DNA from 2 places in the Nissabacter sp. SGAir0207 genome. Region 2 is predicted to be linked to the other one. Evidence: predicted binding sites of a transcription regulator. Region 2 holds the regulator's gene; the other holds the start of a gene.
What was found. Region 2 encodes LexA, which represses DNA repair genes until DNA is damaged. Its sites were predicted from a motif close to TNCTGTATGTACATACAGNA; they were not measured.

Region 1 (15,922 bases), 1.3 Mb from region 2:
CGTTCAGGCCATAAAGCACCAGCGGCTGGCCGGGATGGATGCCGTAACTCTGCGAGGCCAGCAGCTCCAGCGTCAGCACATCGGGTTGCTGCAACAGCTTCTGGCTGCTGTCGAGCACTTGGAAAGTTTGCTGCGGTTCGCCCTCGCCGGGGATCAACTCCAGCGTACTGCCGGTTAGCAGCGCACTCAGGCGGGTGTCCGTCAGGCTCAGTTTCGGGCTGTTAAGCTCAATGCGCGTGCCGCTGCGCATCAGCTCCACCACCGACGGATCTACCGTTAACTCACCGGTGACCTTGCCCCCTTTCTCCAGCGTGACGTCCGTCAGGGTGCCGACCTGCAACCCTTGGTACATCAGCGGCGTATGGCCAGCGTTCAGGCCGTCGCCAGAGGGCAGCGCCAGATGAATCACCACGCCGCGCTGGCTGTGCGCCAGATCGGGGTAGAGCTCATAGTTCTGCTCGGAGCGGGCCTGCGTGCCACCGGGCGGTGAGTCAAAGGCGATGGCACCGTTGACCAGCGCCGCCAGACTCTCCATCTTCACCGAGGCACCCTGTAGGCTGAAATCGCCCTGGAAGCCCGAGACGTTCCAGAAGCGGCTGTCGGTCTTCACCAGATTGGCGAAACGGCGATCGATCAGCACATCGATGGTCACCCCCTCCTTGCCGGGGGAGATGTCATAGTCATACACCTTGCCGACCGGCACCTTGCGGTAGTAGACCAGCGAGCCGGTGTTGAGCGAGCTAAGATCGGCGGCGCGCAGGTGCACCATCAGTTCGCCGGTGTTGAGGCGGAACTTGGGCTGGGTGTCGAGCGCGGTGAAGTGATCCTGCGGCTCGCCCTTACCGGGCATCATGCCGATGTAGTTGCCGCCCACCAGCGCATCCAACCCGGAGACGCCAGCCAGCGAGGCCTTGGGCGTCACCAGCCAGAACTGGGTGCCCTCGCGCAGCGCATCCTCCATCTCACTGCGGATGCTCACCTTCACCAGAATGCTGTGCAGATCCTTGCTCAGGCTAATGGTCTGGACGGTGCCGACCTCCACCCCCTGATAGCGTACCGGGGTGCGGCCCGCGACAATCCCCTCCGCTGACTGGAAGGAGAGGGTGACGGTGGTGCCGCGCTCCTGATAGTTGCTCCAGATTAACCAGCCGGCGATCAACAGCGCGATGAACGGCAGTAACCAGAAGGGGGAGAGCCGGCGCTTGTTTTTGACCCGCGCCTCAGTCGGCGTATTCGGCGTTTCTTGTTGCATGTGCATCCCAAATCAAACGGCTATCCAGCCAGTGAACGGCAAGAATAGTTAAGATCACCGCGCTGCCAAAGTAGAAAGCAGCCGGCCCCATAGTAAACGAGAAGAGTTGATCGCGGTTGATGAGTGACATCATCAGCGCAATCACAAACAGATCCAGCATCGACCAGCGGCCAATCCAGGTCACCAGACGCAGCAAGCGGATACGGGTTTTCAGGCTCTGCTGGGTACGGAAATGGATGCTGAGCAGCAGCACCAGCAGCACGATAACCTTGGTAAACGGCACCAGCACGCTGGCGATGAAGACAATGCCAGCAATCGGCACATTGCCGGAGGTGGCGAGGGAGACCACGCCAGAGAAGATGGTGTCCTCCATCCGCTGGCCATTGGTGTAGATCACCGAGATGGGCAGCAGGTTGGCCGGTAGCAGGAAGACCATCGAGGCAATCAGCGCCGCCCAGCTCTTTTGCAGGCTGTGGCGGCGGCGCAGGCGCATCGGCACATGGCAGCGCGGGCAGCGGCCACGGCTGTCGGGGGTGCCGGTGAAGTGGCACGCCAAACAGAGGCGCAGCTGCTCAGGCGTCTCCGTGGGCCGCGGCTGCGGGTAGAGCCGCCGCCAGAGCTGGTCAACGTTGAGGTGGATCAGCAACAGCAGCGTCAGCAGCAGCATCGCCAGATAGGCGGCCAGCGCCGGGCCGGGGGAGATGTCGGCGAAATCCTTGACCTTGATGCAGGCTACCGCCATGCCAATCAGGTAGATGTCGAGCATCACCCACTCCTTGACGCGATCCAGCATCAACAGCACCGGCCGTAGGTTCATCCCCAGCTGGCGGCCGATAAACAGGTAGAGGATCGCCAGCACCAGCGTTAGCGGCGCGCCGAGGGTACAGAAGGCGACCATGCTGGCGGTGAGCGGCGAGCCTTGCTGGGTCATCAGCCCGATGCCGTCGAGCAGCGAGGCGGTAATGCGCGTACCGAGCAGGCGGATGGCGATCAGCGGCTCGCTGAAGGCAAAGGGCATCAGCACCAGCGCGGCCACCGCTACCGCCGCCAGCCGCGTCAACGACCAGTCATGGCCCTTCTCAATGCGGGCATTGCAGCGAGGGCAGTAGGCGACCTGGATGCGTTGCAGCGGAGGCAGGGTAAACAGCGCGTCGCATTCACCGCAACGTCGGTAGTGGGCCTGCGGCAGGGGGCCGGAGAGTGACTCTATTTTCATGATCCCGGTCTCGGCATAAGGTGCGTGAACAGCCTGGATGGGGTCTGTGCCACCTGGTTACAAAAAAACGCGCGCGCCCGGCAGGCTCTCTGGGGCACAATCCGCTCCCGGCCTTGCCGGCCGGCCGGCGCGATCACTTTTTGATGCGCGTCCAGAAACTTAGCGTAGCGTGAAATTAGGAAGTGATCAGGCATGGCTGGGAGAAATCCGGCAACTTCGTGCCGCCAACATACCGCGACACGGGGTGTTTTGTGAAGTAACCGCCGATTAACCTTGTGACGATACGCATTTAATGCTTATTTTATAGGGGCTAAGCGCAGTGCGACGCTGGCTGTCCCCACAGATTCTATGGTCATAACATGAATAAAGAAGCATTCTACACCGAATTAAAACGTGACATGGGCGCGCTGCTGGCCGGCGAGACCAACTTTATCGCCACCCTCTCCAACGCCAGCGCGCTGCTCTATGAGCGCCTGGAGGGCGTCAACTGGGCCGGGTTCTACCTGATGGATGGTAAAACGCTGGTGCTCGGGCCGTTCCAGGGCAAGATTGCCTGCGTGCGCATCCCGGTTGGGAAGGGCGTGTGCGGCACCGCCGTGGCCGAGGGCACCATTCAGCGCGTGGCGGACGTCCATGCGTTCCCAGGCCACATCGCGTGCGACGCTGCCAGCAATGCCGAAATTGTCCTGCCGCTGCGGGTCAATGGCGAAGTGATTGGCGTGCTGGATATCGACAGCACCGTCTATAACCGCTTCGACCAGGAGGACGAAACCGGTCTGGCGGCCGTGGTCGAGACGCTCTGCACCCTGCTGGAAGCATGTGAAGCAGGAAAATATGTTCGCCTTTCTCACGATGATTAACGGATAACGTGGCATTTACTGATGGCGTCATTATAATGGCGCCTGTTCATGCCTGCGCCGGTTGGCAAACCCGTTGTAATCAGGAAATTTCATGGAAAATCAACCTAAGTTGAACAGTAGTAAAGAAGTCATCGCCTATTTGGCTGAGCGGTTCCCGCTCTGTTTCACCGCCGAAGGCGAAGCGCGCCCATTAAAGATCGGCATTTTTCAGGATCTGGTGGAGCGCGTCCAAGCTGAGGAGAACCTGAGCAAGACGCAACTGCGCTCTGCCCTGCGCCTCTACACCTCGAGCTGGCGTTATCTGTACGGCGTCAAAGTCGGCGCGCAGCGCGTAGACCTTGACGGCAACCCGTGCGGTGAGCTGGAAGAGCAGCACGTCGAGCACGCGCGTAAGCAGCTGGAAGAGGCGAAAGCTCGCGTCCAGGCCCAGCGCGCCGAGCAGCAGGCCAAGCGCCGCGAAGCCGCCGCCGCTAACGGGGAAGCCCCGGAAGCGCGCCGTCCGCGCCCAGCGGGGAAAAAGCCTGCGCCGCGCCGTGACAACGCCGCTGCCCAGGAGCCTCGCAAGCCGCGCCAGCCGCGTCCTCAGCAGGCCAAAGCGCCACGTGCTGAACGCCAGGATAGCCCGGCCCGCCAAACGGCGCCCGTCACCGATATCTCGAAACTGCAAATTGGCCAAGAGATCAAAGTCCGTGCTGGTAAGAGCGCGATGGACGCAACCGTATTGGAAATTGCCAAAGACGGTGTCCGTGTGCAGCTCTCTTCCGGTCTCGCGATGATCGTGCGCGCAGAACACTTGCAGTTCTGATACGGAGGCCAACCCAGGCATGAACAAATTTGTCAGATTGACCGCGGTAGCGGGGCTGTTGCTGGCGGGCGCAAGCTTTGCCAATGACGCACCCGTGACCCTGGATACGCTTCCGCAGCTCCAGCAGGAGCCGCAGGATGCCACCGTCAGCGAACGCGTGACGGCCCGTTTTACCCGCTCCCACTATCGCCAGTTTGACCTGGACAGTGAATTCTCCGCCAAAATTTTTGATCGCTACCTCAATATGCTGGACTTCAACCACAATGTGTTGATGGCCGCGGATGTGGCGCAATTTGCGGACAAGCGGGGCGAGCTGGGCGACGAGCTAAAAACCGGCAAGCTCGAGACCGCCTATGCCCTGTTCAACCTGGCGCAGAAACGCCGGTTCGAACGCTTCCAATATGCTTTGACGGTGTTGGCCAAACCGATGGACTTCACCGGCAATGACACCATTGACCTCGACCGCAGCAAAGCGCCGTGGCCGAAGGATATCAATGAGCTGAACAGCCTGTGGGACGCGAAAGTCAAATATGACGAGCTGAACCTCAAGCTGACCGGCAAAGATGAGAAAGAGATCCGCGAGATCCTCAACAAGCGCTATCAGTTCGCCATCAAGCGACTGGCGCAGAGCAACAGCGAAGATGTGTTCCAGCTGATGATGAACGCCTTCGCCCATGAGATCGATCCGCACACCAACTACCTCTCGCCGCGCAATACCGAGCAGTTCAACACCGAGATGAGCCTCTCCCTTGAGGGGATCGGCGCGGTGCTGCAACAGGATGATGACTACACCGTCATCAACTCCATGGTGCCGGGTGGCCCGGCGGCCAAGAGCAAAAACATCACCGTGGGCGATCGCGTGGTCGGCGTCGGCCAGAGCGGCAAGCCGATGGTGGATGTGATTGGCTGGCGTCTGGATGACGTGGTGGCACTGATTAAGGGGCCGAAGGGCAGCAAAGTGCGCCTGGAGATCCTGCCAGCTGGCAAGGGCACCAAAACCCGCACCGTGACCCTGACCCGCGAGCGCATCCGTTTGGAAGACCGCGCGGTGAAGATGACGGTGAAGAACGTCGGCAAAGAGAAAGTGGCGGTGATGGATATCCCCGGCTTCTACGTTGGCCTGACGGATGACGTCAAGGTGCAGTTGCAGAAGATGGAGAAGCAGCACGTCAACAGTCTGGTGATTGACCTGCGCACCAACGGCGGCGGCGCGCTGACCGAGGCGGTGTCGCTCTCCGGCCTGTTTATTCCTAGCGGCCCGGTGGTGCAGGTACGTGACAACAACGGCAAGGTGCGCGAAGACAGCGACACGGACGGCGTGGTCTACTACAAAGGCCCGCTGGTGGTGCTGGTTGACCGCTTCAGCGCCTCGGCGTCCGAGATCTTCGCTGCGGCGATGCAGGACTACGGCCGTGCGCTGATTGTCGGCGAACCGACCTTCGGCAAGGGCACCGTGCAGCAGTACCGCTCGCTCAACCGCATCTATGACCAGATGCTGCGCCCAGAGTGGCCGGCGCTTGGCTCAGTGCAGTACACCATCCAGAAGTTCTACCGGGTGAATGGCGGCAGTACCCAGCGTAAGGGCGTAACGCCTGATATCCTGATGCCGACCGGCGTGGAAGCGGCGGACACCGGCGAAGCGTTCGAGGATAACGCCCTGCCGTGGGACAGCATCAACGCGGCTACCTACAGCAAGACCGGCGACATGAAGCCGTTCGTGCCGGAGCTGCTGAAGGCCCACAATGACCGCATCGCCAAGGATCCTGAGTTCCAGAGCATCGCGCAGGACATTGAGAAGTACAAAGCGACCAAGGACAAGCGTGACATCGTCTCCCTCAACTTCGCCCAGCGTGAAAAAGAGAATCAGGAAGATGACGCTACCCGCCTGACGCGCATCAATGAGCGCTTCAAGCGTGAAGGGAAAAAGCCGCTGAAATCACTCGACGATCTGCCGAAGGATTACCAGCAGCCAGACCCTTACCTGGATGAGACGGCGCACATCGCGCTGGATCTGGCCGGGGAGTTGAAGACTTCAGACCAGACCACTGCCGCGAAGTAAGCGGCAGGCCAGAAAAGGCGCACCGAGGTGCGCCTTTTTTTATGCCCGGAAAATATTTCGCTTACACTTTGTCATGATGCGAGACAGATCGCTGCATTATGTAAAGTTTTGTGATTTTAGCAGCTTAAGCGCGTTCAACGCTTGAAACGAGCGGGGAAGCCCATAGGATCTAGGGGGGCAGGCATGTGGCCTGTGTACCATTTCAACAAGAGGAAGTGACATTTTATGATGCGTATAGCGTTATTCCTGCTGACCAACCTGGCAGTCATGGTGGTCTTTGGGCTGGTGCTCAGCCTGACAGGGATCCAATCAAGCAGCGCCATGGGGTTGATGATCATGGCCGGGTTGTTTGGTTTCGGCGGCGCATTGGTTTCGCTGCTGATGTCCAAATGGATGGCGCTGCGCGCCGTTGGCGGCGAAGTGATTGAACAACCCCGCAACCAGACCGAGCGCTGGTTGATGGATACCGTGCGCCAGCAGGCGCAACAGGCGGGCATTGCGATGCCGCAGGTGGCGATTTACCATGCACCGGACATCAACGCCTTTGCCACGGGCGCCCGCCGCGACAAATCGCTGGTGGCCGTGAGTACCGGCCTGTTGCAGAGCATGAGCCAGGCCGAAGCGGAGGCCGTGCTGGCCCACGAGATCAGCCACATCGCCAACGGCGACATGGTGACCATGACCCTGATTCAGGGTGTGGTGAATACCTTCGTCATCTTCATCTCCCGTATGCTGGCGCAGGTGGCGGCAGGCTTCCTCGGCGGCAACCGTGAGGAGGAGGGCGAGGGTGGCAACGGCAACCCGCTGATCTACTTCGCTGTGGCAACCGTGCTGGAGCTGGTGTTTGGCATTTTGGCCAGCATCATCACCATGTGGTTCTCGCGCCACCGTGAGTTTTACGCCGATGCAGGCTCCGCGAAACTGGTGGGCCGTGACAAGATGATCGCCGCGTTGCAGCGTCTGAAGACCAGCCACGAGCCGCAGGAGGCAAGCAGCATGATGGCCTTCTGCATCAACGGCAAGAACAAGTCCTTGAGCGAGCTGTTCATGTCGCACCCGCCGCTGGATAAGCGCATTGAAGCACTGCGCAGCGGCCAGTACCTGAAGTAAGAGTGCACCAAGAAAAAGCCCCGCAGAGCGGGGCTTTTTTTATGCGCGTGGCGAGGGGCCTTTGGCCGCCGTGCCAGGTTGGGTCATGCGCAGGAAACTCACTACCGCGCCACCCGCGGCCAGCGTACCGGCCAACAACAGCGAGGCGTGGGTGCCGTTGTGGTCAAACAGGTTGAACATCAGCGCCACCAGCGCCGCCCCGGTGGTCTGGCCGAGCAGGCGGGCAGTGCCGAGCATACCGCTGGCGCCGCCACTGCGGTTGCGCGGTGCGGCGCTGATGATGGTGTGGTTGTTCGGGGATTGGAACAGCCCGAAGCCCGCACCGCAGATTATCATCCGCCAGATGATGTCCAGATCGCTGGGGTTGTCCGGCAGGAGCGCCAGTGAGACAAGGCCCGAGGCGAACACCGCCAGACCAATTCCCCCCAGCAGCCCGGCGTGGTAACGCTCCACCAGTCGGCCCGCGATGGGCGCCAGCACCATGGTCGCCAGCGGCCAGGGCGTCAGCAGCAGCCCGGTCGCCACCTCATCACGTCCCACCACCGTCTGCAAGAAGAACGGCAGCGAGACAAACGCCAGCATCTGCGCGCTAAAGGAGCAGATCGACGTCCCCAGTGACAGGGCAAAAATCGGGATGCGCAGCAGGTCAACCGGCAGCAACGGGAAGGGCTGGCCCAGCTGGCGACGGACAAAAATCACGCCCACCACCGCCAGCGCCACTAACTCGCCCAACGTCAGCAGCAGGCTCTGCCCTTGGGCAAAGCCGCTCAGCGCGCTGATCAGCAGGCCGAAGGTCAGGGCATTCAGGATAGCGCTGACCAGATCGAATTTCTGCCCCTGACTACGGCTGTTGGCTGGCAGGAACTTCAGCCCCAGCAGCAACGCCAGCAGGCCAATCGGCAGGTTGATGGCGAACAGCCAGGGCCAGGAGGCGAAGGAGAGGATGCCAGCGGCCACCGTTGGCCCGGCGGCGGAGGAGACCGCGACGATCAGCGCATTGATGCCCATGCCGCGCCCCAAATAGCGCTGCGGGTAGATAATGCGAATCAGCGCGGTATTGACGCTCATGATGGCCGCCGCGCCAAACCCCTGTAGGATACGGGCGATGGTCAGGGTGGTCAGAGAGTCTGAGAGCGCGCAAAGCAGCGAGGTAAGGCTGAACACCAGCAATCCCGCCTGATAGATGCGCCGGTAGCCAAGGATGTCTCCCAGTGACGAGAGGGAGAGCAGGGAGATGGTGATGGCCAGCTGGTAGGCGTTCACGATCCAGATAGAGGCGGCCGGGCTGGCATTCAGGTCATGGGCGATGGTCGGCAGCGCCACGTTGGCGATGGCACTATCCAGCACGGACACGGTGATGCCCAGCGCAATCGCCAGGATCGCGCCATAACGTTGGGGGACGGGCAGGCCGTCAGCTTGGGTTGCGGTCATAAATCCGATGTAATGGAGAGCAAAAGGTATAAAATATTAACATGCTAACCTTTTATGGCGGCCCGCGATGGGCATTAGATAACGCCTTTTTCACCCGCCCAAACAGTCAATTATAGTGCAGGGACTTGCGCAGCTGGCTGGGACTGATGCCAAACGCCTTTTTAAACGAGGTGGAAAAATTGTTGCTGTCGCTGAAACCGCAGGCGAAGGCGATTTCGGTCAGGGTGTCATCCGAGGATTGGATCTGGTACTTCGCCCGGTTGAGCCGCAGGGTGTTGAGGTATTTTTGGGGCGTCTGGCCGGTGTGGCTGAGGAACTGGCGGTGTAGGGTGCGCGGCGTGATATAAAACCGTTCAGCAAGCGCCTCCCAGTTCACCTCGTCCAGCGGGTTTTGCTGTAGATAGAGCAGAATCTGTTGCAGCTTATCCTGATTGGAGTCGCTGTGGCTGATGCGGTAGCGGCCCTGATGCAACAGCAGCAGAATGCGCAGGAACAGCGTCTCCTGGCGGCACTGCTCAATCAGGGGCACCGGGCTGGTCTCCTGCCGCATCTCATCCAGCAGGCTTTTCAGCGCCTTTTTCAGTGTCGGGCTAATGTTCCAGACACAGCCATCATCCGGCGTTGGCAGCAGGTGAGTGAAGTTTTTGATAAAGGTGAAGTTATCACTGGGCCGGTAGAGGATATTGACCAGCCGCAGGTCATCCACCTGCTCAAACAGATGGCGGTCGCTGGCGTTGATGTAAAAGCACATGCCGCAGTTGATGGTGTACGGGAAGTCGTTCAACACATGCAGGCCGCTGCCGCCGTCAACAATGAAGATTTCGTTGAAGTCATGGGTGTGCTCTGGGAAGGGTTCCTGAGGCTCACGGAATGCCAGGGCCACCGCATCTTCCCGGTGCGGGAAGTAGTCATCACTGCGCAAGGTATACATACGTTTCTCTCACTCAGACAGGCCGCGCCGCAGCGGTCAGATAGGGGTATGGTGTTAATTAAAACGCATAAATAAAAAAAATAAACCGACGTTTCATTAAATTGTGACGCAGGTGAGATATTTTCGCATTTGGCATGAGAAAGCGTGAAAGGGCGGAAAAAGTGCCGTAGATTGCTATGGTGATTGCATTTCTCTTATACTGAATTGCTGTTCTGATTTTTTTAAAACCCATTCATGCCCGCGGCCATTGGTCGCTGAAACAGGTAAGACACCATGGCGATTGCAGATCTTGATAAACAACCCGATTCCGTCTCATCCGTGCTGAAAGTCTTCGGCATCCTTCAGGCGCTGGGGGAGGAGCGGGAGATCGGCATCACCGAACTTTCGCAGCGGGTGATGATGTCCAAGAGCACCGTCTACCGTTTTCTGCAGACCATGAAGTCATTGGGCTATGTCGCGCAGGAGGGGGAGTCGGAGAAGTATTCACTGACGCTGAAGCTGTTTGAGCTGGGTGCCAAGGCGCTGCAAAACGTCGATCTGATCCGTAGCGCGGACATCGAGATGCGTGAACTCTCCAAATTGACGCGCGAGACCATCCACCTCGGGGCGCTGGATGAGGACAGCATCGTCTACATCCACAAAATTGACTCGATGTATAACCTGCGCATGTACTCGCGCATTGGCCGCCGCAACCCGCTGCACAGCACCGCCATCGGCAAGGTGCTGCTCGCCTGGCGTGACCGTAATGACGTGGCTGAAATCCTGTCGCAGGTGGAGTTCACCCGCAGTACCACGCGTACCGTGGGCAGCGCCGAGGAGCTGATGCCGGTGCTGGAGACGGTGCGCGAGCAGGGCTACGGTGAGGACAATGAGGAGCAGGAGGAGGGGCTGCGCTGCCTGGCGGTGCCGGTCTTTGACCGCTTTGGGGTGGTGATTGCTGGCCTGAGCATGTCCTTCCCCACCATCCGTTTCTCGGAAGAGGCCAAGGCCCACTACGTGGAGATGCTGCACACCGCCGCCCGCAATATCTCTGAGCAGATGGGCTACCACGACTACCCCTTCTAAATTGCAGCCATAAAAAAAGGCCGGGATAACCCGGCCTTTTTTGTGTGCGATGCGCTTAACGGTGTGCCAGTTCGGCGCTCTCGTCTGCGTTCATCACGCTCTTGTCGGTCTGGCGCATCAGCTGGCTGGTCACCGTACCGGCGGTCATGGAACCGCTGACGTTCAGCGCGGTACGGCCCATGTCAATCAGCGGCTCCACAGAGATCAGCAGCGCCACCAGCGTCACGGGCAAGCCCAGCGCCGGCAGCACGATCAGCGCGGCGAAGGTCGCACCGCCGCCCACGCCTGCCACACCGGCTGAGCTGAGGGTCACGATGCCTGCCAGAGTGGCGATCCACGCCGGGTCAAACGGGTTGATGCCCACGGTCGGGGCCACCATGACTGCCAGCATCGCCGGGTAGAGGCCGGCACAGCCATTCTGGCCGATGGTGGCACCAAAGGAGGCGGAGAAGCTGGCGATTGACTCCGGCACGCCAAGGCGGCGGGTCTGCGCTTCCACATTCAATGGGATGCTGGCGGCGCTGGAGCGGCTGGTGAAGGCGAAGGTGATCACCGGCCAGACCTTGCGGAAGAAGCGGCCAGGGTTAACGCCGACGCCTGCCAGGAACAGCGCGTGTACCACGAACATGATGCCGAGGCCGAGGTAGGAGGCGACCACAAAGCTGCCCAGCTTGATAATGTCCTGCACGTTGGAGCCAGCGACCACTTTGGTCATCAGCGCCAGCACGCCATACGGGGTCAGCTTCATCACCAGACGCACCAGCTTCATCACCCAGGATTGCAGGGTGTCGATGGCGGTCAGCACGCGCTCGCCTTTGACTTTGTCATCTTTCAGCAGGTGCAGCGCGGCCACACCCAGGAAGGCGGCGAAGATCACCACGCTGATGATGGAGGTCGGGTTGGCACCGGTCAGTTCGGCGAACGGGTTTTTCGGCACGAAAGAGAGCAGCAGCTGCGGCACGGTCAGGTCAGAGACCTTGCCCGCATAGTTGCTCTGGATGGCGGCCAGACGCGCGCTCTCCTGCGCACCCTGCACCAGCCCTTCGGCGGTCAGGTTGAACAGCCAGGTCACGAACACGCCGACCAGTGCGGCGATAAGCGTGGTGATCAGCAGCGTACCGATGGTCAGCAGGCTGATTTTGCCGAGCGACGAGGCGTTATGCAGCTTGGCAACGGCGCTCAGGATAGAGGCGAACACCAGCGGCATCACAATCATCTGCAACAGCTGCACGTAGCCGTTACCAACAATATTGAACCAGCTGATGGACTCTTTCAGTGTGGCGCTCTCTGCGCCATAGACTGCTTGCAGCCCCAGGCCAAACAGCACGCCCAGTACCAGACCGGCCAGCACCTTTTTCGCCAGGCTCCATTGGGTGCGGCGGGTCAGCGCCAGCAGCCACAGCAGCGCGACAAACACCACGACATTTATGACGAGCGCAAGGTTCATACTCATCTCTCCAGAAGTAAACGGGTTAAACAGTGAATCATTTTCAGGTTGGCCCACTTTGCAGTGCCTTCACCTGATAAAGCGATGGCGCATAGGGTAACAGGCCGCATCGCGCGGCCTTATAACCAGATCTTATGGCTTATAACTTTTTGTATTTTTTTGTGCGATCTTTCACCGGCTTGATGATAAGCCGGTCAGATAGATGTGAAGTTTTTGATGAGCGCGCTGACATCCTGCAAGTGCAACATGCTGGCCAGCGCTGGCCCTTGTTGCCACCAGACCGCCAGCCCCACCAGCAGCAGGCAGAGGGTGCGCTCCCGCTGGTTGCCGCGCTGGCTGTTGAGGATCGGCATACGGAAGCGCCAGCGGAAGGGCCACAGCAGCGGTACGCCAGCCGGGGTCAGCATATCTGCCACGATGTGGCTGAGGTAGCCAACAATCATGGCATGCAGCACATCCAGCGGGATGCCCCACTCCGGCGGCAGTTTGGCGCGGAACAGCAGAATGCCGATCGCCACTGCCAGCAGGCTATGGGTAAAGCCACGGTGGCCAAACATGCGCGAGATCGGGACGGAGATCCACTTCAGCCGTCGGCCAAGCAGCGAGCGGGGGTGATCAATGTCGGGCAGCAGGGAGGTAACCAGCGCGCCGGGAATAATGTGCCACCAGTCGCCTTGGGCCAGCTCAGGGGTAAGCTCGGCCTTTTTCGCAAAAATGGCGCAGGCAACGGAAAAAATGAGATGCCCTTCGGCGGTCATAACCAAACATCCTGACGGGTAAAACTGTTATTTTATCCAGTATAAGGCATATTCAGGGACGGCGGAAGCGGTGACGGTGTAACTATTTGCAAGCACAGGGAAATATCGCGCATAAAAAACGCGGCCATTGGCCGCGTGATAAAGGAAAGACGTTAGCGCGCCAGCCAACCGCCGTCAACCGCCAGCGTGTAGCCGTTGACATAGTCCGAGGCTTTGGACGCCAAAAATACCACCGGCCCCATCATATCCTCTGGCACCCCCCAGCGGCCCGCCGGGATGCGGTCGAGGATCTCCTTGCTGCGATCCTCATCCTCACGCAGTTGCTGGGTGTTGTTGGTTACCATGTAACCCGGCGCGATGGCGTTGACGTTGATGCCATGCTTCGCCCACTCGTTGGCCAGCAGGCGGGTGACGCCCAGCACCGCACTCTTCGAAGCGGTGTAGGAGGGGACGCGGATGCCGCCCTGATAAGAGAGCATTGAGGCGATGTTGATGATCTTGCCGCCGTCGCCCTGCTGGATAAACTGCTTCGCCACCGCTTGCGACAGGAAGAAGACGGTTTTGATGTTGACGTTCATCACCTCATCCCACTCCTGCTCACTGAACGCCAGGGCGTCCTGGCGGCGGATAATGCCCGCGTTGTTGACCAGGATATCGATGCGGCCAAAGTGCGCCACCGCCTGCTCCAGAATGCCGGGGATCACCTCGATGCTGCTCAGATCCGCCCGGATACTCAGGAAGCGACGCCCGAGCGCTTCCACCGCCTGTTGGGTCTCGCCAGCGTCAGAGTGGGTGACGCCAATAATGTCGCATCCCGCCTGCGCCAGCCCGATGGCCATTCCCTGACCCAACCCGGTGTTGCACCCCGTTACCAGGGCCACTCGATCTTTCAGTTCAAACGCGCTCAGCATCATCGTTCACTCTCTTATGGCAGCTGTTTTATGCAGGTGAAGGTCACGGCGTCTAGCGCAGGTCGCGGACGGCGACGTGGTCCATATCGCCGAAGACCTGATTTTCGCCGATCATGCCCCAGATGAAGGTGTAGCGCTTGGTGCCGACGCCCGCGTGGATTGACCAGCTGGGTGAAATCACCGCCTGCTCATTCTGCACCAGCAGGTGGCGCGTCTCCTGCGGCTGGCCCATCATGTGGAACACGGCGGTCTCTTCATCCATGTCGAAGTAGAAGTAGACCTCCATCCGGCGCTCATGGGTGTGGCACGGCATGGTATTCCACAGATTGCCGTCGGCCAGCTTGGTCAGCCCCATCGTGAGCTGGCAGGTGGGGAGCACATCCGGCACGATAAATTTGTTGATGGTGCGGCGGTTGCTGGTGGCGTCCTCGCCCAGCGTCTGCGGCGATGCCTCGGCCAGCGTGATTTTGCGGTTGGGGTAGGTGGTATGTGCCGGCGCGCTGTTGTAGTAGAACTTGGCCGGGCGTGATGCCTCGACGCTGCTGAACTCCACCACCTCTGCACCTTTGCCGACGTATAGCGCCTCTTCGTTACCTACCTCGAAAGTTTCGCCATCCACCACAATCAGCCCCGGCCCGCCAATGTTGATCACGCCCAGTTCGCGGCGCTCCAGGAAGTAACTCACCCCCAGCTGCTTGCCCACCTCGCCGCCAATCGAGACCGTCTTCTGCACCGGCTTGATGCCGCCAATGATGATGCGGTCGATGTGGCTGTAGGTCATGGTGTAGGTATCGTCTTCGAAAATCTTTTCGATCAGGAACTCACGGCGCAGGCCGGCGGTGTCGAGCTGTTTGGCGTGGTCGCTGTGGATGCTTTGACGGACTTGCATGTCAGTGCCTCATAGGGATTGGGGAGGAAGGGAGAGGGATGCGCCGGGCAGAGGGAGAGGCCGCGTGGCAGCGACAGCCTGCCCATCTTGGGCGCCCGGTGCATCCTCGTCTTCACAAAGCATAGTGCCGGCGGTATATGAATTCAATAAAAATGAAATGACGTTTTATTTATACTTTGAGCGGCGTCATGCTTTTGCACCCGGCAACTGACGCCCAGCCGGACGGGGCTGCTATCATTGCCCAAGTAATCCCACTTATGGCGACAGGAGCAGGGCATGAACACATTCTTTTTTGATCAGGAGACCCCGTGGGAAGATCTGGGGCGGGGCGTCAGACGCAAGGTGATGACCTGGAGCGAAGATTTAATGATGGTGGCGGTGCAGTTTGATGAGAGGGCGATCGGCACGCCGCACAGCCATGAGATCCATGACCAGATCGCCTACGTCGCCGCTGGCAGTTTTGAGGTGGAGATTGAGGGGGCGAAACGGGTGCTGAAAACCGGCGACGCCTACCGGGCGGTAAAACATGAGATGCACGGCGTGGTGGCGCTGGAGCCAAACAGCCTGCTGATTGACACCTTTTCGCCAAAACGCGCCGACTTCCTCTAAGTGCGTGAACGGGCGGCACGCCGCCCGCCATGCCGCCTTAGCGCAAGTGCGCCGCCGTCAGTTGTGCCAGAGAGTCCAGCCGGATGTCAGCCAGCGCCCAGCGCACGTCCCCCCGATCCCCCGGCGCGGGCACCACGATAGAGCGCATCCGCGCCGCCTTGGTGGCGATCATGCCGTTGACTGAATCCTCCAGCGTTACGCAGTTCAAGGGATCGACCCCCAGTTGCTGCGCCGCCAGCAGGTAGACCTCCGGGTGCGGTTTGCTGTAGGCGAGGGGCTGGGCCGAGACGCGCACCGGGAAATCCGCCTCCAGCCCAAACATCGCCAATACCCGGTCAATCATCATACGCGGCGAAGCAGAGGCGATGCCGATTTTCAGCCCCAGCTGGCGACAGAGCGCCAGCGCGTGGCCGACGCCCGGCAGCAGCGGCTGTTGCTGCTCAACCAGCGCCAGGGTGCGGTCAATGATGCGCGCTGCCACCTCCGCCTGACTTGGGCCTTGCCACGGCATCGTTTGATACCACATCGCCACCACCTGATCGATGCGTAACCCCAGCGTGTCGGGCAGGCTGTCACGCT
Region 2 (15,922 bases):
CCTGGCGGTCAGCTTGGTGATCAGCTCATAGGCGCTGACGCCGGTGGCGGCGGATACCCGCTCCACCGGCAGCTCCGGCCCCCACAGCACCGCGTCGTCACCCACCCGATCGGTGGCGTCCGGGCCAAGATCGACGGAGATCATGTCCATTGACACCCGCCCGACGATCGGCACTTCGCGGCCATTGATCCAGACCGGGGTGCCGGTCGGCGCGCTGCGCGGGTAGCCGTCGCCGTAGCCGATGGCGATGACGCCAAGGCGGGTGTCGCGCTCGCTCTGCCAGACGCCGTTGTAGCCGACCGGCTCGCCTGCCGCGTGCTCGCGCACCGCAATCAGGCTGGCGCGCAGGCTCATCACCGGCTGGAAACCAAAGTGGGCGGCATGGGGCTGCGCCAGCGGCGACACGCCATACAGCACGATGCCGGGCCGCACCCAGTGGCGGTGGGCATCGGCCCACAACAGCAGCCCGCCGGAGGCGGCGATCGACTGCTCGCCCGGCTTGCCCTGCGCAAAGCGGTCGAAGCAGGCGAGCTGGTCGAGGGTGGTACGCTTCTCCGGCTCATCGGCGCTGCTGAAGTGGCTCATGATGTTCACCGGCTGGCTGACGTTCGGGCAGGCGCAGAGCCGACGGTAGAACGCCTCGGCCTGCGCCGGGCGCACGCCGAGGCGGTGCATTCCGGTGTCGAGCTTCATCCACACCTTCACCGGCCGCGGCAGGGTCGCCTGCTCCAGTGCCTGCAACTGTTCCTCGCTGTGCACCGCCGTCTCAATGCTGCTCGCCACCAGCAGCGGCAGGTCGGAGGCGCTGAAAAAGCCCTCCAGCAGCAGGATCGGCTTGACGATGCCGCCCGCCCGCAGCGCCAGCGCCTCGCTGAGGCGCGCCACGCCGTAGCAGTCGGCATCTTGCAGCGTGTGGGCGCTCTCCAGCAGGCCATGCCCGTAGGCGTTGGCCTTTACCACCGCCACCAGGTGGCTCTGGGGTGCCAGCCGACGCACCTGTTGCAGGTTATGCCGCAGTGCGCGGCGGTCAATGACCGCGGTGGCCGCTTTCATGGTTCGTCCTTAATGAAGAGGGAAACTTATTCGTCGTCGTATTGCGGGCCGGCATAGTTGTCAAAGCGTGACCACTGGCCGTTAAAGGTGAGGCGCACCGAGCCAATCGGCCCATTACGCTGCTTGCCGATGATGATTTCGGCGATGCCCTTCAGGTCGCTGTTCTCGTGATAGACCTCATCACGGTAGATGAACATGATCAGGTCGGCGTCCTGCTCGATGGAGCCGGACTCACGCAGGTCGGAGTTGACCGGGCGCTTGTCGGCACGCTGCTCCAGGGAGCGGTTGAGCTGCGACAGCGCCACCACTGGCACCTGCAACTCTTTCGCCAACGCCTTCAGCGAGCGGGAGATCTCGGCGATCTCCAGCGTACGGTTGTCGGAGAGCGACGGCACACGCATCAGCTGGAGGTAGTCGATCATGATCAGGCTGAGGCCACCGTGCTCGCGGAAGATGCGGCGCGCGCGTGAACGCACTTCGGTTGGCGTCAGGCCGGAGGAGTCATCGATATACATGTTGCGCTTCTCCAGCAGGATGCCCATGGTGCTGGAGATGCGCGCCCAATCCTCGTCATCAAGCTGGCCGGTACGGATTCGGGTCTGGTCAACGCGCGACAGCGACGCCAGCATACGCATCATGATCTGCTCGCCGGGCATCTCCAGGCTGAAGATCAGCACTGGCTTGTCCTGCAACATGGCGGCGTTTTCGCACAGGTTCATGGCGAAAGTGGTTTTACCCATCGACGGACGCGCCGCCACGATAATCAGGTCAGACTTTTGCAGGCCGGCGGTCTTCTTGTTCAGATCCTGATAGCCGGTGTCCACGCCGGTCACGCCGTCGTGCGGGGTCTGGTAGAGCGACTCAATGCGCGATACCGTGGCCTCGAGGATCTGGTCGATGCTCTTTGGCCCCTCATCCTTGTTGGCGCGGTTCTCGGCGATCTGGAACACGCGGGACTCGGCCAGATCGAGCAGATCCTCGCTGCTGCGCCCCTGCGGGTCATAGCCGGCGTCGGCGATCTCATTGGCCACCGAGATCATCTCACGCACCACCGCGCGCTCGCGCACGATATCGGCGTAGGCGGAGATGTTGGCGGCGCTCGGGGTGTTTTTCGACAGCTCCGCCAGATAGGCGAAACCGCCCACCGACTCCAGCTCGCCGCGCTGCTCCAGCGACTCCGACAGGGTGATCAGGTCAATCGGCTTGCCCATCTCCAGCAGGCGCTGCATCTCGGTGAAGATCAGCCGGTGCGGGCGGCTGAAGAAGTCATTCGCCGCCACACGTTCAGAGACGTTGTCCCAACGTTCGTTGTCCAGCATCAACCCGCCCAACACGGACTGCTCCGCTTCCAAGGAGTGCGGCGGGAGCTTCAGCCCTTCCATCTGGCGATCTCGGGTGTCGGTGGGTTTGCTGAGGGGTTTTTTTGCTGACATGGGTAGATTTTTTTCCTGGGCTAAAGGGGTTCCTGCGGGTGAAACGTCGCTGGGATGCGCCCTAGAGTATACTGAATTCTCCGGGCGCTTTCTTCACTATCCCAATGCCCGAATCAGAAAAGCCGGGGGTGGATTGGCCCTGCCGATTGGCGTAGCGTGGAGCAAACCCCTAAGGAGAGCAACGACATGGCCAAACGCATTCAGTTTTCCGCCACCGGTGGCCCGGAGGTGCTGGAGTATGTGGATTTCACCCCCGCCGCGCCGGGCGAGCACGAGATCCAGGTTGAGAACCGCGCCATCGGCATCAACTACATCGACACTTACGTGCGCAGCGGCCTCTACCCGCCCGCCAGCCTGCCCTCCGGGCTGGGCACCGAGGCGGCGGGCGTGGTGACGCGCGTCGGCAGCGGCGTCAGCCACCTGAAGCCGGGCGATCGCGTGGTCTATGCCCAGTCCGGGCTGGGGGCCTATAGCGAGGTGCACAATGTGCCAGCCGCCAAGGCCGCGCCACTGCCCATCGGCATCAGCTTCGAGCAGGCGGCCGCCTCCTTCCTGAAGGGGCTGACGGTCTACTATTTGCTGCGCAAGACCCATGAGATCCAGCCGGGCGAGGTGTTCCTGTTCCACGCCGCTGCCGGTGGCGTCGGGCTGATCGCCTGCCAGTGGGCCAGAGCGCTCAACGCAAAATTGATCGGCACCGTGGGCAGTGACGAGAAGGCAGAGCGCGCGCAACAGGCCGGTGCCTGGGCGACCATCAACTACCGGCGTGAGGGGATCGCCGCGCGCGTCGCGGAGCTGACCGGCGGCAAAAAGGTGGGCGTGGTGTATGACTCGGTGGGCAAGGAGACCTGGATCGACTCCCTCGACAGCCTGCGTCCGCGCGGGTTGATGGTCAGCTTTGGCAACGCCTCCGGCCCGGTGACCGGCGTCGATTTGGGCATCCTTAACCAGAAGGGATCGCTGTTCGTGACCCGTCCCTCGCTCAACGCCTACGTGGCCAGCCATGCGGAGCTGGTGGAGGCGAGCCAGGAGCTGTTTGCGCTGATCGCCAGCGGCGTGATTCAGGTGGAGGTGCCGGAGAGCCAGCGCTTCCCGCTCTCGGAGGCGAAGCGCGCCCATGAGGTGTTGCAGTCGCGCAATACCCAAGGCTCCAGCCTGCTGATCCCCGGCCTATAAAAGCAAAGAGGGCTTCCGAAGAAGCCCTCTCATGCCCTCGCGCAACGCTGAACGTCTACGCGATTCTCTTCCTTACTGCGACACACTGTAATTGTAGGGGTACAGCGGATGCGCCCGACGGATGGTGTCACTTCAGCGACTATTATCTATCGCATCAGGCAGGATGAAAATGGGGTCGCCAGCGGGTCGGCAACCAGAAGCTGCGGACATCCTAACAGCCCGCCTTGTTAAAAAATATGCATAATTTCCTATTTCGCCGACTAATCTGCCAGGTTGTGATCCTCGCCGCATAACCTGCCCGGCCCGCGGGTTTGGCTTGCACGATTTTGTTAGCCGGCTGGCGCAATAATCGCCTGAATTTTGGCACCTTTTTGCCGCTTCTTACGACAACGCGTAACCGTTTCGCTTAATAACGGCGCAGTTTGGGCTTTTGCACCGTGCGATAAATCCACACCACCAGCACCGCCAACAGCAGCCAAGGCAACAATTTTATAACAAGCGTAAACAGCCCGCCGACCATCATGAACAGCGTGGCGACCAACAGGGCCGCGACAATGCCAATCAGTGAAATGCCGGTCAGCATCAGCATGGCGAAGAAGCCAATAACAAAAAAGAGTTCAATCATGGCAAGGCTCCTGAAGAGAAAGTTCTGGCAGGAGTATTACAAGAAGCGTGCCACTTTTCTTTGACGCTAAGTGGCTGATCTGGCATACGCCCCGCCGCCGGGTGCAGCGGGACGTCGTGGAAAACACCAACAGTTGGTGAAATTTACCGGGGGGCGAGCACGCACTGGAGCGCGCGCTCCACTACTTCGACATCCGCGCCCGCTTTGTGGGCGTTCTCACTCAGGTAACGACGCCATTGGCGCGCGCCCGGAATGCCCTGGAACAGGCCGAGGATGTGGCGGGTGATGTGGCCGAGATAGGTGCCGTTCGCCAGCTCTTTCTCAATGTAGGGGTAGAGCGCGCGCACCACCTCGACCCCGCTGCGGGCGGTTTCCTGGCTGCCGAACAGCTCGCTGTCCACCTGCGCCAAAATGCCGGGGTTCTGGTACGCCTCACGCCCCATCATCACGCCATCCAGATGTTGCAGGTGCGCTTTCGCCTCTTCCAGCGTCTTCACGCCGCCATTGATGGCAAGAGTCAGGTGCGGGAAGTCGCGCTTGAGCTGGTAGACGCGCGGGTAGTCGAGCGGCGGGATCTCGCGGTTCTCTTTCGGGCTGAGGCCAGAGAGCCACGCCTTGCGCGCATGGATGGTGAACATCTCGCACTCGCCACGGCCAGAGACGGTGTCGATGAAGTCACACAGGAAGGCGTAGCTGTCCTGATCGTCAATGCCGATGCGGGTCTTTACCGTCACCGGGATCGAGACCACGTCGCGCATCGCCTTGATGCAGTCCGCCACCAGCGCGGCCTGCCCCATCAGGCAGGCACCGAACATGCCATTCTGCACGCGGTCAGAGGGGCAGCCGACGTTCAGGTTGATCTCGTCATAGCCGCGCTGCTCTGCCAGTTTGGCGCAGTGCGCCAGCGCCGCCGGATCGCTGCCACCCAGTTGCAGCGCCACCGGGTGCTCCTCTTCGCTATAGGCCAGATAGTCGCCCTTGCCGTGGATGATCGCGCCGGTGGTCACCATCTCGGTGTAGAGCAGCGTCTGGCGGCTCAGCAGGCGGTGGAAGTAGCGGCAGTGGCGATCGGTCCAGTCGAGCATTGGCGCGACAGAGAAGGTATGCGGCGGACGGGTCGGCGCCACGCCGGGCGCGGTGGCCGGGGCAGAGAGTGAAGTCGTCATAGCAGGATCGGGCGGTTCCGGGGAATTGATAAAAGATAGCCTGTTAGCAACAGGCGCGGCACGGCGGCGCAGTGCCGCAGGCAAACCCCTATTGTACAGCGATCCGGCAATTTTAACAGGCCACCGCGCGCACGCGCCGCCACCATCTGCTGGCAGATTCGTCGATTTGCGCTAAACGTGGTAAAATCCCTCTCTCTTTTGCGCCGGGAATATTGCCATGACCACCACCCTTCAGGACACCCTCCTTGCTCAGGCTGAGCGTTTGTGCCAACAGCGCAACGTGCGCCTGACACCGCAGCGGCTGGAAGTGCTCCGCCTGATGGCGTTGCAGCCCGGTGCCATCAGCGCCTATGACCTGCTGGATCTGCTGCGCCAGTCCGAGCCACAGGCCAAGCCACCGACGGTCTACCGCGCCCTCGACTTCCTGCTGGAGCAGGGGTTCATCCACCGCGTGGAGTCCGCCAACAGCTACGTGCTCTGCCACCACTTCGAGGAGCCGACCCACGCTTCGGCACTGTTCATCTGCGACCGCTGCGGCCAGGTGACCGAGCAGACGACCCAAGGCATCGAGGAGATCCTGGCGAAACTGGCCCAAGAGACGGGCTTTGCCATGCGCCATAGCGTGGTGGAGGCCCACGGTCTCTGTACGCCATGCCGTGAAGTGGAGAGCTGTGAGGATAAGCACGCTTGCGGACACGACCATAGCATCGTGGTGAAGAAGCGTTAATCGGGTGGGGAAATAAGAAAGGGCACATCCTTGTGCCGCATCATCCGTATCTTCGCTTATCGGGTAGGAGCAGCTGAAGAGCCCTGGATTCTTAATGCTGGCTTACCTGGGGTGAGTGGCATCACCCATGAGGCCGGTAAGCCGGAACCTCTCAAATGGCCGGGGTTACCATTTGTATTTGTTGCTGTCTTCCCAGGTTTTCACCTCTTTCTCGGCTGCGTCTTTCTCGTAGCCGTAGCGCTCCTGGATTTTGCCGACAAGCTGTTCGCGTTTGCCTTCGATGGTGGTCATATCATCATCGGTCAGCTTGCCCCATTGCTCTTTAATTTTGCCTTTGAACTGTTTCCAGTTACCGCCTGCTTGATCGTTATTCATCATAATCTCCTTACCTGACCTTGGTTCAGATGAGGCTGATGGAGGCATCTCCATAGCCGGTGTGATCATTGAGGCAGGGACGGAGCCTGCGGGGCATGAAAACGACATCCTCTCTATCATGCCCGGCTCCGGGGCTACCGCTCGGGTAGCGCCATCAGCGCCTGCCGTATGAATAATTGTAGTAGGTCATGCGGAATTTGCCCGCTTTTGTAGTCAGATTAACCTGAAAAACGGGCACGGCCGGGCGCAGGGGCGCATAAAAAGAGCGGGAAAACAGGCGGTAACGCGAAGTGATAATAACTCTTAGCAGATGTAACAGCGAATGTCCGCCTGCTAGCCCCGACGGCGCATCAGGCGCCTGCCGGGAACCAGCTATCCTGTTGCCAGTGGCGGCGCCAGATCCAGCCCAGCGCCAGACCACGCAGGGCCAGGAACACCGTCAGCGCCAGCCACAGCGCATGGTTGCCCAGCCAGGGCAGCGTCAGCAGAGTCAGGCCATAGCCCGCGGCGGCCACCGCCATGCTGTTACGCATCTCACGGCCACGCGTCGCCCCGACAAACATGCCATCCAACAGGTAGCACCAGACGCCCACCAGCGGCAGCAGTACCTGCCAGCCCAGATAGTGCTGCGCCAGCGCATGTAGCGCCGGTAGCGAGGTGAGCGCCGCGACAATCTGCGTCCCAAACAGCGCATAGAGCGCCGCGAACGCCAGCGCCACCAGCCCGGCCTGCCGGCAGGCGGCCTGCCACACCGCCTGCAACTGCCCGCGGTTGCGCGCGCCATACGCCTCACCTGAGTGCGCCTCCACCGCGTAGGCAAAGCCATCCAGCGCATAGGCGGTAAAGGTCAGCAGGTTCATCAGCAAAGCGTTGACCGCCACCGTCTCACTGCCCAGCCGCGCGCCCAGAATGGTCAGCGAGGCGAAACAGAGTTGCAGCAGCAGCGAGCGCAACATGATGTCGCGGTTGAGCGCCAGCAGCCGCCGCAGATCGCCGCGCCAGCCCTGTGCCAGCATGGCCCGGCTGATGCCACGCCGCCGCATGACGCGCGCCGCCAGCCACAGCCCGAGCAGCAGGGTGGCGTACTCCGACAGGACGGTTGCCCACGCCGCGCCCTGCACGCCCCAGTGCAGCCCCATCACCAGCCACAGGTCGAGCACAATGTTCAGCAGGTTGCCTATCACCAGCAGCAGCACCGGTGCGCGCACGTGCTGCACCCCCAGCAGCCAGCCGAGGATCACCAGATTCGCCAGTGAGGCTGGCGCGCTGAGCCAACGGATCTCGAGGAACAGCCGCGCCTGCTCCAGCACCGCGGCATGGCCGCCCACCAGCCCCAGCGCCAGTTCAATCAGCGGGTGGCGGAACAGCAAAATCAGCAGGCCCGCGGCAACCGACAGCAGCAGCGGCTGCATAAAGGCCCGCGCCAGCCGCGCCGGATCGCGGGCGCCGAACGCCTGCGCCGTCATGCCGGTGGTACTCATGCGCAGGAACAGCAGCAGCATAAACAGGAAGCTAGTCGCCATCGCGCCAACCGCGACGCCGCCGAGGTAGTCCGGGCTGTCGAGGTGGCCGATGACGGCGGTGTCTACCAGCCCCAGCAGCGGGACGGTGACGTTGGAGAAGATCATCGGCAGCGCCAAACGCCAGAGCTGGCGGTCGGTCTCACCGAACCGTAGGGCGGCAATCAGTGGCATCAGTTCGCTCACGGGCAGGGAGAAGAAACGACAACGCCCCACGAGGGGGCGTTATCAGGAGTTCAGGACTGTATCCGGCTGGCGCAGCCGCTTCCTGCACTGCGCCCTATGCCGTTAGCTCCAGTCGCCGTTGCGAATGACGCCGACGGCCAGCCCTTCAATAGAGAAGGTCTGCTCGCGCAGGTCAACCACGATCGGGGTGAACTCTTTGTTTTCCGGTAGCAGGTGCACAATGTTGCCCTGCTTTTTCAGGCGCTTGACGGTAACTTCATCATCAATGCGCGCCACCACCACCTGGCCGTTGCGCGCATCCTGGGTCTTGTGCACCGCCAGCAGGTCGCCATCCAGAATGCCGATGTCTTTCATCGACATGCCGCTGACGCGCAGCAGGAAGTCGGCGCTCGGCTTGAACATCGCCGGGTCAACCTGGTAGTGGCTCTCAATGTGCTGCTGTGCCAGCAGCGGTTCGCCGGCGGCGACGCGGCCAATCAGCGGCAGGCCGTTCTCCTCTTCCATCAGCAGGCGGATGCCGCGTGAGGCGCCGGAGACAATCTCAATCACACCCTTGCGCGCCAGCGCCTTCAGGTGCTCTTCTGCCGCGTTAGGCGAGCGGAAACCCAGGCGCTGCGCAATCTCGGCACGCGTCGGCGGCATGCCGGTCTGGGAAATGTGGTCGCGAATGAGGTCATAGACCTCTTGCTGTCTGGTGGTAAGTGCTTTCATCCCGCCCCCTGGTTGTTTATACAGTCTTGCTGGGAGTATATACAGCTACGGCGCAGTTGAAAACCTGACAGGCGAAAAATCCCCGGTTCCGGTGCATTTTGCACTGTTTACCGTGCGCTTTTGCGTAAATCTTCGCAAGTTATGACAAATGGGGCAGCAGCACCATTGCCCAGACGAAAAGTGTCAGTATGATAGCCAACGCAACGGCCGCCGAGCCAAGATCCTTGGCGCGGCCCGAGAGCGGATGCAACTCCGGCCCGATTCTGTCGACAATGGCCTCGATCGCGCTGTTGATAATCTCAATGATCATCACCAGCACGATGGCCCCGACCATCAGGATGCGCTCAACGGTGGTCACATCCAGCCAGAACGCCAGGATGATGGCCGGGATGGCCAGCATGGCCTCTTGTCGGAATGCAGCCTCATTTTTCCAGGCTGCCAGCAGTCCTTTTACCGAATAACCGGCCGCTTTATAGATACGGACCAACCCGGTTGTTTGATTTGCCATACGCTCTGCACCTTAAGATGAATTAACAATATTTTAGCGGCTATTCATCCGCTCGGGACGAAAGATATCAAACCGGCTTTCTGATATCCTTGCGGCGCATCGCTTATATGAGGCTTTACATTTTTATGTCAGGTTGGCGCAAACTTTACTACTCCCTTTTGAACTTACCGCTCAAATTGCTGGTAAGAAGCAAGGTGATACCTGCCGATCCGGTGACGGAACTCCGCCTGGATCCGACCCGGCCGGTACTTTACGTTTTACCCTATGATTCGAAGGCAGACCTTCTGACCCTGCGGCAGCAGTGCCTGGCGCAGAACCTGCCCGATCCATTAATTCCGCTGGAGATTGATGGCCACCACCTGCCGAGCCATGTGTTCATCGGCCAGGGGCCACGCTTCTTCCGCTATTACACCCCGCAGGAGGAGTCGGTCAAGCTGTTCCACGACTACCTCGATCTGCACCGCAATAACCCGCAGCTCGACATCCAGATGCTGCCGGTCTCGGTGATGTTCGGCCGCTCGCCGGGCCGCGAGGGGGATGGCCAGATGATGCCGCACCTGCGGCTGCTCAACGGCATCCAGAAGTTTTTCGCCGTGGTGTGGCTGGGGCGCGACAGCTTTGTGCGCTTCTCCAATACCGTCTCGCTGCGCTACATGGCGACCGAGCACGGCACCGACAAAACCATCGCGCAGAAGCTGGCGCGCGTCGCGCGGATGCACTTCGCCCGCCAGCGGCTGGCCGCCGTTGGCCCGCGCCTGCCCGCCCGTCAGGATCTGTTCAACAAGCTGCTGGCCTCCAAGGCGATTGAGAAGGCAGTGGAAGATGAGGCGCGCAGCAAGAAGATCTCCCATGACAAGGCGCGGCAGAACGCCATCGCCCTGATGGAGGAGATCGCCGCGGACTTCTCTTACGAGACAGTGCGCCTCTCCGACCGCATCCTGAGCTGGACGTGGAACCGCCTCTACCAAGGCATCAACGTCAGCAACGCCGATCGCGTGCGCCAGCTGGCGCAGGATGGGCAGGAGATCGTCTACGTGCCCTGCCACCGCAGCCACATGGACTACCTGCTGCTCTCCTACGTGCTCTACCATCAGGGGCTGGTGCCGCCGCACATCGCCGCTGGCATCAACCTGAACTTCTGGCCAGCCGGCCCGATTTTCCGTCGGCTGGGCGCGTTCTTCATCCGCCGCACCTTCAAGGGCAACAAGCTCTACTCCACGGTGTTCCGTGAGTATCTGGGCGAACTCTTTACGCGCGGCTATTCGGTGGAGTACTTCGTCGAGGGCGGGCGCTCACGCACTGGCCGCCTGCTGGAGCCGAAAACCGGCACGCTGGCGATGACCATTCAGGCGATGCTGCGCGGCGGTACCCGCCCGATCACCCTCGTGCCGATCTACATCGGCTATGAGCATGTGATGGAGGTGGGCACCTACGCCAAGGAGCTGCGTGGCGCGACCAAAGAGAAAGAGGGCTTCCTGCAGATGCTGCGCGGGCTGCGCAAGCTGCGCAACCTCGGCGAGGGCTATGTGAACTTCGGCGAGCCGCTGCACCTCACCAGCTACCTCAACCAGCACGTGCCGACCTGGCGTGATGCCATCGACCCGATTGAGGCGCAGCGCCCAAGCTGGCTGACGCCGACGGTGCAGGATCTGGCGGACAAGATCATGGTGCGCATCAACAATGCCGCCGCGGCCAACGCCATGAACCTCTGCTCTACCGCCCTGCTCGCCTCGCGCCAGCGCTCGTTGACCCGTGAGCAACTGCTGGAGCAGCTCGACTGCTACCTGCAACTGCTGCGCAACGTGCCCTACGCTGGCGACGTGACGGTGCCTGACCAGACGCCGGCTGGCCTGCTGGATCACGCCCTGAACATGAACAAGTTCGAGGTGGAGAAGGATAACATCGGTGACATCATCATCCTGCCACGTGAGCAGGCGGTGCTGATGACCTACTACCGCAACAACATCCACCACCTGCTGGTGCTGCCGTCGCTGATTGCCAGCATCGTGATGCACCACCGCCGCGTCAGCCACGCGGAGCTGCTGCGCCAGATTGACCTCATCTACCCGATGCTGAAGGCCGAGTTGTTCCTGCACATCACCAAAGAGGAGCTGCCGACGGTGCTGGCGACGCTGAGTGATGAGCTGGCGCGCCAGAAGCTGATTATCGACATCGACGGCGAGCTATCCATCAACCCGACCCGCATCCGTCCGCTGCAACTGCTGGCGGCTGGCGTGCGCGAGACGCTGCAACGCTACGCCATCACCTTCTCGTTGCTGAGCGCCAACCCGAGCATCAGCCGTGGCGCGCTGGAGAAGGAGAGCCGCAGCATGGCCCAGCGCCTGTCGGTGCTGCACGGCATCAACGCGCCGGAGTTCTTTGACAAGGCGGTCTTCTCGACGCTGGTCGGCACGCTGCGCGCCGAGGGCTACATCAATGATGTCGGTGATGCCATCCAGGAGCACACCCTGTCGGTCTATAATATGCTGAGCGATTTGATGACGCCGGAAGTGCGCCTGACCATCGAAAGCGTGATGACCCCAGCGGACGCACTGGGCGCGGTGGAGCCGACGCCTGTGGCTGACCCGGAGGCGAACTGATCGCCGGGTAGCGCCACGTTTCAGGCAACAAAAAGGGCACAGCTTGCTGTGCCCTTTTTTTATGGTTACGCGCCCGCGGTCAGGCTAGACGTAACTGAGGAAGATGCCGAGGAACAGCACCATGCCGACGTAGTTATTGTTCAGGAAGGCGCGGAAGCAGGGATCGCGCTCACGCTTGGCAATGGTGCGCTGCTGGCGCACAAACAGCGCTCCGGCCACCGCCAGCGACAGGTAGTAGATGCCGCCCAGCTGCGCCAGCAGACCAACGGCCACCAGCAGCGCCAGCGTCGCCAGTTGCAGCAGGCCGATGATGCGCGTGTCCCAGCTGCCGAACAGGATGGCGGTCGATTTGATGCCAATCTTTAGGTCATCATCGCGATCCACCATCGCATACTGGGTGTCGTAGGCCACCGTCCAGCAGAGGTTGGCGATGAACAGCAGCCAGCAGGTGAGCGGCAGCGTTTCGCCCACCGCGGAGAAGGCCATCGGGATCGCCCAGCCGAACGCCGCGCCCAGCACCACCTGTGGCAGGTGGGTGTAGCGCTTCATGAAGGGGTAGCTCCAGGCCAGCGCCAGCGCCACCAGCGACAGCGCGATGGTCATCAGGTTGAGCGTCAGCACCAGCCCGAAGGAGATCAGCACCAACGCCAAAAACAGCGCCTTGGCTTGCCCGGTGGTGACCTGCCCGCTCGGCAGCGGCCGCCCGGCGGTGCGCTTGACGTGGCCGTCAAACTTGCGGTCGGCGTAGTCATTCACCACGCAGCCTGCGGCGCGCATAAAGAACACGCCAAGCGCGAACACCACCACGATGTCCAATGGCGGCAGGCCGCCCGCCGCCAGCCACAGCGCCCACAGGGTCGGCCACAGCAGCAATAGCGATCCGATCGGTTTATCAATGCGCATCAGGCGGCAGTACGCGCGCCATTTGCTCTGGGTCAAACTTGCCTCCACCTATCTCTCCCCCACATCATTTGGTTGCGGCGCGCGGTAGATGGGCGCGTCCGCAAGAAAAAGCTCCGTCAGCAACAGCGGCTTGCCCGACAGGCGCAGGCGTGAACGTCTGGCCCAGCGCAGCGCTGGCATGGCAACGGTCGCAAAATGGATATAGTCACGGCTTAGCTCTGCCCCGCCAAACAGGTAGCGCCCCAGCGGCATGGTGCCGAGGTCTACCAGCGCGCGATCCGGGCCGGTCAGCGTCTCCTCCGGGATCAGCGTTCGCCCCAGCAGCCACGGCACGCCGTCGCCCAGCAGCACGATCTCGCGCAGCCAGTAGCGCGGGCTGTCAGGCAGCGCCTCCGCCTCCTCCGGCCGCAGTTCAGCACGGCGGATGAACCCCTCGTTGACCGGCTGCACCGTCACCTGGCGGCAGAACTGCTCAAAGCGGCGGGTCATCGACCCCATCTCATTCAGCCAGTCGGCAATCTGCGGCGGCACGGCGTCGTGCGGCCCGAGCCAGCGCAGGGAAGCAGGGATAGTGGGCAAATCAGGCATGGGGTTCCGTTACGGGGTCAGAGGGTGACAAGGCGCTATTGTAGCGCAGAATGGCCGGGGGGGAATGGGTGTGTTAACAACCCGCTAACGAGTTTGAGATAACTGGCGGGCATTAGGGGAGAAAGGCCGGCTACAGCGGGAAAAAAGGGTGCGCCGGGGCGCACCAATCTTCCAGCCATCACCGGCGACGTGGGGAGTTACCCCTTGCCTTTCACGCTGCCGATAAATGTTTGACGCGCGGTTTTCGAGCCGAGGCGCTCCGCTTCATCCAACAGTTTGAGGGCCTTATCAATATCGCCGGCTTGCACCGCCCGACGAATGGCCTGATTGAAGTAAGTTTCTGTGTCATCCAGCACCGGTGCAGAAGGTTTGGCCGGGGCCGGGGCCGCCGGGGCGGGCTGTGACGGGGCGGCGGCTGGGGCCGGGGCGCCGCCAATCACCGCGGCAGGCGCGGCGGCTGTCGGCTGGCCAATCATGATGTTGCCGGACTGCTGTTCGGCGCTGATTTTGATCTTCAGCGTGCCGCGATCGCTGTGGCGCGCCACCGGATCAGGGATGTCTGGTACCGCGTTGCCGACGCCAGCGGCATAGGCTTTGGCTGGGGCGATCAGCGTGGTGCTGCGCGCCAGATCCTGCCGGGTGGTGTAGACCAGCAGGTAGATCTGCCGCTGGCCCAGCGCCGGGGTTAGCTTCATGGTGCCCTCCAGCCGGTCACTGGCGATTACGCCCGGCTGGTGGTAGGGGAAGTAGCTGCTGGGGTAGAAGGCCGCCGGGCGCATCTGCTCATCCAGCACCAGTACGTTTGGCGCGTAGACGGATTTGTCCTCTACCACGCTGGTCAGGCGGATCTCCAGCGAGCCGCGATCGGCGGGCAGTGCAAAGGCCGCCACGCTGCCCTGCACGTCGCCCTCATTGAGGCGCGTGCCGCCGAGCGTCACGCTCTGGTTGGCCGGTGGCACCAGCGGCGTCCAGGGGAGGCGCTGGAGCGCGGCGCTGGAGAGACTTGGCGCGGTCGCGACGTCATGGGAGACGGCAACCGGCTCAGAAGAGGTCAGGGAGACGGCGTGTGCCGCCATCGGTGCCAGCACCCCAAAACTCAGGGCGAGGCTGAGGGAAAGCAGTGTCTTTTTCATTGTTATACCCTTTTTATCGAGCAGGAGCGCCGGCGTCAGGCAGGCAATGCACTGCGCCGGCTAATCTCAAAATCCATAACGCGGATGGCCGCCGGGTTGCCCGGCGGCGTCAGGCTTTACCACCAGATCTCCATCTGCGCGCCGAAGGTGATCTCATCATCATCCCCACGGCTGAAGGTGGTCAGGCCGGTGTCACGCGCCGCCACGCCAGCGTCGTCGTAGCCCCACTTCTCATCCCACTTGGCGTAGGTGGCGAACACGCGGATCGCCGGGCGTGACCAGATGCTGTTGCCCGCCTGCCACTGCTGGGCCAGGGTGATCTTGTACTGGCTGTTGCGGTCGCCGGTCTCCTGCGACTTGACGTTGTCGTAACCGGCCTCAAGCAGGGTGCTCATGATAGGCGTCCACTTGTACATCGGGCGGATACCCACGGTGTACCAGGTGGTGCCGTTGTTGTTGTCGCGGTCGACATCCTGATACATGGCGACGTACATCAAGTCCCACTTCTCAGCCAGGGTAATCGCGCCGTGGTCCAGCAGGCGGATCATGTGGCCGTCATTGTTCACCAGCCCACCCTGCGAGCGGCCAGCGTTCTGGTTGTTGGTGCTCATGCCATCAGTCGCGTACTGCACCACCAGTTTGTTGAAGCCATCCATGTAGCTCTGGACGTGCTCGGCGGTGAACAGGAAGCCATCTTTGCTGGCGTTGTCATCCAGTGAGTAGCCGTCACGCGCGTTGGCACGGCCATAGTCCACGCCCAGCTCCAGGGTGCCGCCGGGGTTGATTGCCAGCCCGGCCAGACGCACGTCGAACACGTCGTTGGAGGTGTCCACCTCATCGCGCTGGTCATTGATGTAGCCAATGGAGCCGCCGCTCTCGGTGTTGCGGGTTGCCGCCAGCGAGAGTTTACCGAAGCCAAGGTCAACGTCTTCCAGACCTGCGCCGGGGCCGGAGATGTCCCAGTAGTAGAAGTCGATCATGTGGACGTCATGGCGCTGGTAGAAGCGCTTACCGGCCCAGATGGTGGCGCCCGGCAGGGCATCGATCAGGTTTTTGCCCTTGATGTTGGCCTCGCGGAAGGCCGGGTCGGTCGCTTCCCAGTCATTCTGCTGGGAGACGGAGTAGGCAACGTTGGTGTCAAAGTAGAAACTCTTGTCGCCCTCTTTCCACACCTCTTGCCCCAGTTTCAGCTCGGCGTAGGTTTCACACTCGTTACCC

Region 1: a site for LexA is predicted at 12,957-12,976, ahead of C1N62_RS09660 (metal-dependent hydrolase). Genes of this name have one in related genera too.

What each region holds. Positions count from the first base shown of each region.
Region 1 is NZ_CP028035.1:2,210,867-2,226,788, reverse strand. It holds gene C1N62_RS09710 (PqiB family protein) at 1-1,252, opposite strand, end outside; gene yebS (membrane integrity lipid transport subunit YebS) at 1,221-2,468, opposite strand; gene C1N62_RS09700 (GAF domain-containing protein) at 2,828-3,328, shown strand; gene proQ (RNA chaperone ProQ) at 3,420-4,133, shown strand; gene prc (carboxy terminal-processing peptidase) at 4,153-6,192, shown strand; gene htpX (protease HtpX) at 6,418-7,302, shown strand; gene C1N62_RS09680 (MFS transporter) at 7,342-8,733, opposite strand; gene rhaS (HTH-type transcriptional activator RhaS) at 8,840-9,664, opposite strand; gene kdgR (DNA-binding transcriptional regulator KdgR) at 9,938-10,729, shown strand; gene C1N62_RS09665 (L-cystine transporter) at 10,785-12,176, opposite strand; gene C1N62_RS09660 (metal-dependent hydrolase) at 12,371-12,934, opposite strand; gene kduD (2-dehydro-3-deoxy-D-gluconate 5-dehydrogenase KduD) at 13,087-13,848, opposite strand; gene kduI (5-dehydro-4-deoxy-D-glucuronate isomerase) at 13,898-14,734, opposite strand; gene C1N62_RS09645 (cupin domain-containing protein) at 15,011-15,343, shown strand; gene hxpB (hexitol phosphatase HxpB) at 15,381-15,922, opposite strand, start outside.
Region 2 is NZ_CP028035.1:3,525,538-3,541,459, forward strand. It holds gene alr (alanine racemase) at 1-1,053, opposite strand, end outside; gene dnaB (replicative DNA helicase) at 1,080-2,486, opposite strand; gene C1N62_RS15835 (quinone oxidoreductase) at 2,673-3,662, shown strand; gene pspG (envelope stress response protein PspG) at 4,069-4,287, opposite strand; gene dusA (tRNA dihydrouridine(20/20a) synthase DusA) at 4,431-5,372, opposite strand; gene zur (zinc uptake transcriptional repressor Zur) at 5,671-6,180, shown strand; gene C1N62_RS15855 (CsbD family protein) at 6,346-6,555, opposite strand; gene dinF (MATE family efflux transporter DinF) at 6,906-8,249, opposite strand; gene lexA (transcriptional repressor LexA) at 8,364-8,972, opposite strand; gene C1N62_RS15870 (diacylglycerol kinase) at 9,112-9,480, opposite strand; gene plsB (glycerol-3-phosphate 1-O-acyltransferase PlsB) at 9,606-12,080, shown strand; gene ubiA (4-hydroxybenzoate octaprenyltransferase) at 12,165-12,983, opposite strand; gene ubiC (chorismate lyase) at 13,032-13,571, opposite strand; gene malM (maltose operon protein MalM) at 13,769-14,704, opposite strand; gene C1N62_RS15895 (maltoporin) at 14,821-15,922, opposite strand, start outside.